Regions from separate parts of the Pseudoalteromonas sp. L21 genome, predicted to be linked through region 1. Evidence: predicted binding sites of a transcription regulator. Region 1 holds the regulator's gene; the other holds the start of a gene.
The links. The regulator sigma-54, encoded in region 1, starts transcription at its own class of promoters, with help from an activator protein. The targets are predictions, from matches to a motif close to GTTGGCACGNNNNTNGNNT.
Positions count from the first base shown of each region.

Region 1 (4,191 bases):
CATGAGTACATTAAAAGCAGAGCTGTTAGCAAAGAGCTATAAGGGTCGCCAAGTTGTCAAAAATGTGGGACTAGAAGTCGAAGCTGGCAGTATTGTTGGCTTACTAGGCCCTAACGGTGCAGGTAAAACCACCACCTTCTACATGATTGTAGGGCTAGTGCCAAGCGACAAAGGTAAAATTAGTATTGATGACAACGACATCACTTTATTACCCATGCACAATCGCGCTCGATTAGGTATTGGCTATTTACCCCAAGAATCATCCATTTTTAGAAAGTTGACGGTCTACCAAAACCTGATGGCGATTCTTGAAACACGTAAAGATCTTAAAAAACAGCAACGAGAAGAAACACTCAATAACCTGCTTGATGAATTTAGTATTCAGCACATTCGAGATAGCCAAGGTATGGCGCTATCAGGAGGCGAGCGTCGCCGTGTTGAAATCGCGCGAGCATTAGCCGCAGATCCAAAATTTATTCTGCTAGATGAGCCTTTTGCTGGTGTTGATCCAATTTCAGTGTTAGATATAAAGAAAATTATAGAGCATTTGAAAAACCGTGGTATCGGTGTACTAATAACTGACCATAATGTTCGAGAAACCCTTGATGTTTGTGAAAAAGCCTACATTGTTTCTCATGGGGAGCTAATTGCATCAGGCACGCCTGAACACGTATTAGCAGACCAAACCGTACGCGATGTTTATCTAGGCGAGCAATTCAGGTTGTAACCAATACATCACCGACTAGAGCATCTGCTAGACTTACAATAATGACAACATATTGATATTGACTCAAAGTAGTATCAATAAATGATTTAAAAGGATTGTTAGGGATACATGAGGCAATCATTACAGCTGCGCATGGGCCAGCAACTTACAATGACTCCACAACTGCAACAAGCCATTCGCTTATTGCAACTTAGTACATTGGATCTCCAGCAAGAAATACAAGAAGCGCTTGATAGTAATCCTCTACTTGAAGTGGAAGAAGCGGATTACAGTGAAGACGCAATCGGTAAAAACGAACAAAAATCTGACTCTGATGATTCACAAGTCACTGCTACGGCAGAAGAAGCACCAAGTGAGTACGAGCAAGAAAGCAGTGATGCACTCAATAAAGATACCGTTAGTGACGACCTAGCAATGGACGTCACATGGGATGAGTACATGAGTGCAGCTCCTTCAACCTCTTCAGGGCCAATGCCAGAAGATGAGTCTATTTATCAAGGTGCGTCAACCGAAACTCTCCACGAATATCTGATGTGGCAACTACAGTTGACCCCATTTAGTCCAACTGATGAAGCAATTGCTGTTGCTATAGTCGAAGCTATTGATGACTCAGGTATTTTAACCGTCAGTTGTGAGGATATTGTTGAAAGCTTTAATCAAAACGATGATGAAGAAGAAGAAATAGAACTTGATGAAGTCGAAGCGGTCCTAAAAAGAATACAGCTATTTGATCCTGTCGGCATTGGTGCTCGCAGTTTACAAGAGTGCCTATGTATTCAACTTCGTCAATTCGATGCAGATACACCTTATTTGGCTGAAACTAAAATGGTTTTATCTGAGCACATCGAATTATTAGCAAGCCGCGACTATCGTACTTTGATGAAAAAGACTAAGCTTAAAGAAAACGAGCTAAAAGAAGTCATGACGCTTATCCATAGCTTGAACCCTAAGCCCGCGGATAGCATCGTACGTGAAGAGTCTGAATACGTCATACCCGACGTATCAGTAAAAAAAGTAAAAGGTCGTTGGGTCGTTGAGCTTAACCCTGACTGTATGCCAAAGATCAGAGTGAACAGCCAATATGCGGCTATGTCACGCTCTGTAAAATCAAGCAGCGACAGTCAGTTTATTCGCTCTCATCTGCAAGAAGCTAAGTGGTTTATTAAAAGCTTAGAGAGCCGGAATGATACTTTATTAAAAGTAACGAACTGTATTGTTCAACAACAACAGGCTTTCTTTGAACACGGCCCTGAGGCGATGAAACCGATGGTGCTAAATGATGTCGCTGAAATGGTCGAAATGCATGAATCGACGATTTCACGGGTTACAACGCAAAAATATATGCATACCCCAAGGGGTATTTTTGAGTTGAAATATTTCTTCTCAAGCCACGTCAGCACAGAAAATGGTGGCGAGTGTTCATCAACGGCAATACGCGCTTTAATCAAAAAGCTTATTGCCGCAGAAAACTCAGCGAAGCCATTGAGTGATAGTAAGATTGCAGATATATTGGCTGAGCAAGGAATTAAAGTAGCTAGACGTACAATTGCAAAATACCGAGAGTCTCTAGCAATACCGCCGTCTAATCAGCGTAAAAGCTTGATTTAGACGTTTTACATAGAAGGAAAATGCTTATGCAACTAAACCTAACTGGTCGTCATGTAGAAATCACAGATTCATTAAAAGACTATGTAAACACCAAGTTTGCGAAACTAGAAAGGCATTTTGATCATATTAATAATGTTCATGTCATTTTAGACGTAGAAAAATTAAGTCAAAAAGCAGAAGCAACTTTACATGTAAACGGAGGCGAACTGTTTGCCTCTACAGAGCATCAAGATATGTACGCGGCCATCGACTCGCTAATTGATAAGCTTGATCGCCAAGTAATTAAACACAAAGAGAAATTAGCTCGACACTAAATTATGAAACTTAGTTCACTTACTAGCCAGGACTGCAGCAAAGCTGCGGTCCTTTTTAATAGCAAAAAAAGAATTCTCGAATTTATCAGCGAACTCGCTCATGAGCAGCTTCCTCATCTATCGCAGCAAGATATTCTTAATGCTTTACTCAATCGAGAAAAATTGGGGAGCACAGGAATTGGTAGAGGTATTGCTATTCCGCATGGTCGTATGTCAGGTGCTGATAAACCGCATGCGTTTATTATAGTGAGCGAATCTCCAATTAACTTTGACGCAATTGACAACCGCCCTGTTGATATTTTTGTTGCACTCATCGTACCTGATGGAGACTGCCAACTTCATTTAAAGACCTTATCAACAATTGCTGATAGACTAAAAGACAAAGAATTTTGTAAACAGTTACGCAGCGCTAAAACCGATCAGGAACTGTTTCAAGTTATTGCATCAGAGGCATAAATGGAATTAATTATTATCAGTGGCCGTTCTGGCTCAGGTAAATCAGTCGCTTTACGAGTCCTTGAGGATCTTGGTTATTATTGCGTTGATAATATTCCTGTAAACCTATTACCTTCGCTAGTGCGCAGCGTCTCTGATAATTACGACAAAATAGCAGTCAGTATCGACGTACGTAACCTGCCAAAAGAGCAACAAGAATTTAATGATATTCTTGAATACTTGCCAGGTTTCGCCAATCCAACCTTATTTTACCTTGATAGTGATGATCAAACACTCATTAGACGTTTCTCTGAGACAAGACGTTTACATCCGCTTTCTTTAGATTCTTTACCACTCGATTTAGCAATTAAGCAAGAAAAAATACTGCTCGATGTACTAATTACCCGCGCCGACTTTATGATCGACACAACGGATTTAAGTGTACATCAGCTAGCAGAGTCAATTCGTGAGAAGATTCTCGGTAAAAAAGACAAAAAGCTTATTATTACCTTTATGTCATTTGGCTTTAAGCATGGTATCCCGAAAGAAGCTGACTATGTATTTGATGCACGCTTTTTACCAAACCCACACTGGGAGCCAGATCTTAAGCCACTTACGGGTCTCGACCAACCAGTTAAAGATTACCTTGCAAGCCATAGCATAGTGCAAAAATTTACTTGGCAGATTCAAACCTTTGTGCAAACGTGGTTACCACACCTTGAACGTAATAACCGCAGCTATTTAACGATCGCAATTGGCTGCACAGGTGGACAGCATCGCTCGGTTTACTTAGCACAGACGATTGGTGAAAGTTTCGCGAAAAGCCATGCGAATGTAAAAATTCGCCATCGTGAGCAAGACTTATAATAAGGGCTTTAACATGTATGCTGAAAATACGTTTTTAATTCAAAACAAACTTGGCTTACACGCTCGGGCAGCAACTGTACTTGCACAACTTGCACTTCAATTTGATGCTAAAATTATGTTATATCAAGATGACAAAGAAGCTGAAGGTGACAGTGTACTTGCTCTAATGTTATTAGAAAGCAGCCAAGGTAAAGAAGTACGCGTTGTATGCGAAGGCCCTGATGCAACTGCTGCACTTAA
Region 1 is NZ_JAKKCV010000001.1:1,051,289-1,055,479, forward strand. Features, by position in the region: gene lptA (lipopolysaccharide transport periplasmic protein LptA) at 1-5, shown strand, start outside; gene lptB (LPS export ABC transporter ATP-binding protein) at 2-727, shown strand; gene L3V41_RS04805 (RNA polymerase factor sigma-54) at 836-2,335, shown strand; gene hpf (ribosome hibernation promoting factor) at 2,362-2,649, shown strand; gene ptsN (PTS IIA-like nitrogen regulatory protein PtsN) at 2,653-3,105, shown strand; gene rapZ (RNase adapter RapZ) at 3,106-3,951, shown strand; gene L3V41_RS04825 (HPr family phosphocarrier protein) at 3,965-4,191, shown strand, end outside.

Region 2 (4,191 bases), 330 kb from region 1:
CAATAGTAAGTCCTAAGCCACTGCCCATCTCAGCTTGGTTTTTGGCATTCTTACCTTGATAAAACGCACCAAAAATAGACATTTTTTCGGATTCATCGACACCAATGCCAAGATCGCTCACCGACACCATAAGCTTACTGTGTTTAAATGTCACCTTAATGGTAACTGCTTCTTTTTCTGGTGAAAATTTTAATGCGTTGGAAATAAGCTGCACTAAAATCATTTCTAATAATTCCGTTGAAATATAAAGAGAGCGGCTAGGTAACTCATTTAACCAAAGCAACGATTGGTCTCGGGCTATTAGGCGATGTTCAAAATGTCGCTCTATTTTGCTCATCATCACCGAAAAGTCTAATTCGGTGATGCTCTCCTTACTGGTGCGAATTGCATTATAATTTAAAAGGCTTTCAATCATAATGCGTAACCGCGCCATACTTTGCGTAATAAGCTCTAATACTGCTTGCTGCTCTGCATTAATAGGTCCAACTATTTCATCAACAAGTAGATCTGTTCCTTCAACCATAGAAGCCAATGGGGTTTTTAATTCATGTGTAACATGACGTAAGAATGTATCTTTTTGCTGTTCAAGCATATGTAGTTGCGCTTGTACCCACTGTAACTTGTTGCCCAACTCAATCAACTCAGCAGAACCTTTAACAGAAATATTTTGTTGCCAATGTCCTTGTCCCAGTTTATCGATAACAGATGTCAATTCGCGTAAACGCCCACTGATCCGCCATAAAAACCCGCCACTCACCAGCAAAGTAATAGGGATCAATGCCAATAGCCAATTTATAAATGACGCTTGTAAGGTTTTTAAGTGTTGTTGGTTTTTCGTGATGCGTAATTCATTCTGATCACGTAGCCACACCGTTTGCTCTGCAATTAGTTTACTGGCTGGTGCAAACAGCTCACCATCTTGCTTTTGTTCATCTACTAAGTGTTGCTGAGCAAAGCTCAACACATCAGCCAGCTGCTGCCATTGGTTAACGTAATCTGGTGAGGGACTCAAAAAAATTAGCTCATCAATGCTTTGCAAAGATGACTGCCATTTATTTGCAATTAAGGTATCAAGTGATTCACTTTTCAACACCCAGTTTTGCCTCGTTGCTCGCTCAAGGCTATTTAGATCTTGCTTAAGACTATTAAATGTTTTGGTTACTAAGTAGTTATCGCTCACTATTTTTTGAGTGACAGCAAGCTGCTTGTTGAGCGCATTTAAAAATAGGATCACCACCAAAGATAAAGGCAATAACGATAAAAGAGTACTAAATACAAACTGCCCGATTAAGTTGGGACGCCAATCGAGTAGGTGTTTGAACTTGCTGCTAGCTTGCCTTTGCATAGGTTTCCTTCAAGGTGTGACAGGTATAAATTATCTATGAGCTAAGTTATACACTGGCTGAATTTTATCTGAAATTCAGCACTATTTTCACTAAAAAATCAATATCGTTGCAATTTGGAGACAAACTAAACAACTGATTTTAAAAGGTTAAATTTAAAAGTTTATTTTCCCGTTGCAAAAAAGACACAAAACCATGTAAGAATTTCTACCGACACACGCTCAAAAACACATAAAACATTGATAATTAAGAGATTTTAACTTTGGCATTGTTTTTGTAATAGAGTAAATAATTAATTTTCTTAGGAATTAAAATGAAGAAATTAGCCCTTGCTGTGCTGATGGCTGTGTGTTGTATCTCAACAGCGACTTATGCCCTTAATTTAAATGATTCTTTTAAAGAACTGGACAAAGACAGTAACGGTACTTTAAGTGAATCAGAGGCATCGGAAGACGCACTGTTACACGACAACTTTTCACAAATTGATACGAATCAAGATGGCCAAATTTCTTTTTCAGAATTTCAATTGTTTGTTCAATAGGAGATTGTAATGAAACAACTTATTGCCGCTTTCTCGCTGATGTTTTTAGTGATCAGCGCGACCGTTTTAGCATCACAAATGGATGTACGTTTCGCTAAATTTGATACGAATGCCGATGGTGAAATTTCGCTTACAGAAGCCACACAACATGAGGACTTACTGAAGCAGTTTGCTGATCTAGATAAAAATGACGATCAGGTTCTATCAGAGCAAGAGTTTGAGAAATTCAAACTTTAACGACTTAAAGTGTTTGCCATAATCCCTGAGGGAGTGTGTAAACGGATTTAATTTTGGGAATTAAATTATGGCAAGCACTTTCACTAACAAGGAGCGCAGTATGAAAATAGTCTCAGTTATTTCACTAATCCTTATTACATTTAGCTTTAATAGCTTTGCATTAGATGTAAAACAACGTTTTAATCATCTCGATAAGGATAAAGATGGCTATTTAAGCCCTGACGAACTTACGCCTCAGCCTCATCTTAAAAAGCGTATAAGTCAGTGGGATCAAGATAATGACAAGCGCATATCACTCCTTGAGTTTAAAAATTATTTAACAAGTAAGAGCTAACAAACAATGACAAGATTAACCATCACCAGCTTAGTTTCATGTTTTCTTTTTAGTACTATGAGCTTAGCCTCTGGCAGTATTGGTGAGAAGTTTAAACAACTTGATCGCAATGATGACGGCTATTTAAGTCGCTCTGAATCAGCACGAGACCCAGCACTTTGGTCTCGTTTTCAAAGTTACGATAAAGACAAAGATAACAAGTTATCGCTCGCAGAGTTTGAAGTTTACGCTAGCAAATAAATTGAGGGTGTGCCAAGCACCCTTCCCCTGCCATTTTTGTTCAAGTAGTTGCAGTTTATTACAACTCTGATACTGTTTTTATAAATCAATAAAAACAAGACAATTATGAAATTCATCATCGGCTTACTCGCATCAGCATCACTATCCTGTTTTGCAAACACAACGGTCATCTATAACGTCAATGGCTACACACCGACCTATAAAGGGGATACTAAGCAGTTTTCAACACTGGTTATTAAAGACGGCAAGGTGGTCAAAACAGGCAATGACTCCTTAAAAGCCAGTTATCCTGATGCAACGGCCCTAGATGGTGAACAGGCGACTTTACTACCTGGGCTTATTGACGCTCATGGCCATGTTATTGGCCTTGGTAATAACCTATCACAACTGGATGTTAGAAATACCCGTTCAGTTGATGAGGTAGGAAAAAAGCTCGCAGAATTTGCGAAAGATAAACAAGGCTGGATCATTGGTCGTGGCTGGAACCAAGAGCAATGGCCAGGCGCGCAATTTCCTACGGCAGCAGACTTAGACCGCTATGTAAAAGATAAGCCTGTGGTACTGTCTCGAGTTGATGGCCATGCGGTGTGGGTTAATTCGAAAGCCATGGCGCTTGCTGGTATCGAAAAAGACACTCGCTCTCCTACTGGTGGTGAAATTTTAAAACTGGATTCAGGGCTAGCTTCAGGTGTCTTCATTGATAAAGCAGAAACACTAATAACCCAACATGTACCAAAAGCAAGCCACGCCAGCATTAATACTGCTTTAGATAATGCAGGTAAACATTTGCTCAGCTTAGGCATTACATCAACTCATGATGCGGGTATTGATTATGATACGTGGCAAGTTTACAAAGAACGTGCCGAGCAAGGCACTCTACCGCTGAGAATTGTTGCTATGTTAAGCGCAAGCGACCCAAAACTAGACACCATGTTAAAAGCGGGTCGCTATAAAGATATGCATGACTACATGTCAATCAGAAGCGTGAAAGTATACGCCGATGGTGCGCTGGGTAGCCGTGGTGCTGCGCTAATTGATGAGTATGCTGATCGAAAAAATTACCATGGCTTAATGCTTGAAACACAGCAAAAACTCGAACAACTTTTCACCTTAAGCTTTGAAAATGGTTTCAGTGCGAACACCCATGCTATTGGTGATAAAGCGAACCGTATCGTATTAGATGCCTATGAAAAAGTATTTAAAAAATCTGGGGGGATTTTGTTACGTAACCGTATTGAGCATGCGCAGATTGTTACGCCCGACGATATTCCTCGCTTCAAATCACTAAAAATTATTCCCTCAATGCAACCTGTGCATGCCACGTCTGACATGCATATGGCTGAACAACGCTTGACCGATAAACAACTTACCGGTGCATATGCTTGGAAAACATTTTTAGAGCAAGGTTCAATTGTGGCTGCGGGCTCTGACTTCCCCGTGGAACTAGCTGACCCATTCGATGGTTTATATTCAGCCATTACTCGCATGGATCACAA
Region 2 is NZ_JAKKCV010000001.1:718,446-722,636, forward strand. Features, by position in the region: gene L3V41_RS03290 (HAMP domain-containing sensor histidine kinase) at 1-1,345, opposite strand, end outside; gene L3V41_RS03295 (EF-hand domain-containing protein) at 1,657-1,884, shown strand; gene L3V41_RS03300 (hypothetical protein) at 1,894-2,121, shown strand; gene L3V41_RS03305 (EF-hand domain-containing protein) at 2,222-2,455, shown strand; gene L3V41_RS03310 (EF-hand domain-containing protein) at 2,462-2,695, shown strand; gene L3V41_RS03315 (amidohydrolase) at 2,801-4,191, shown strand, end outside.
Region 2: the regulator sigma-54 is predicted to act here: its motif matches at 1,605-1,623, upstream of L3V41_RS03295 (EF-hand domain-containing protein).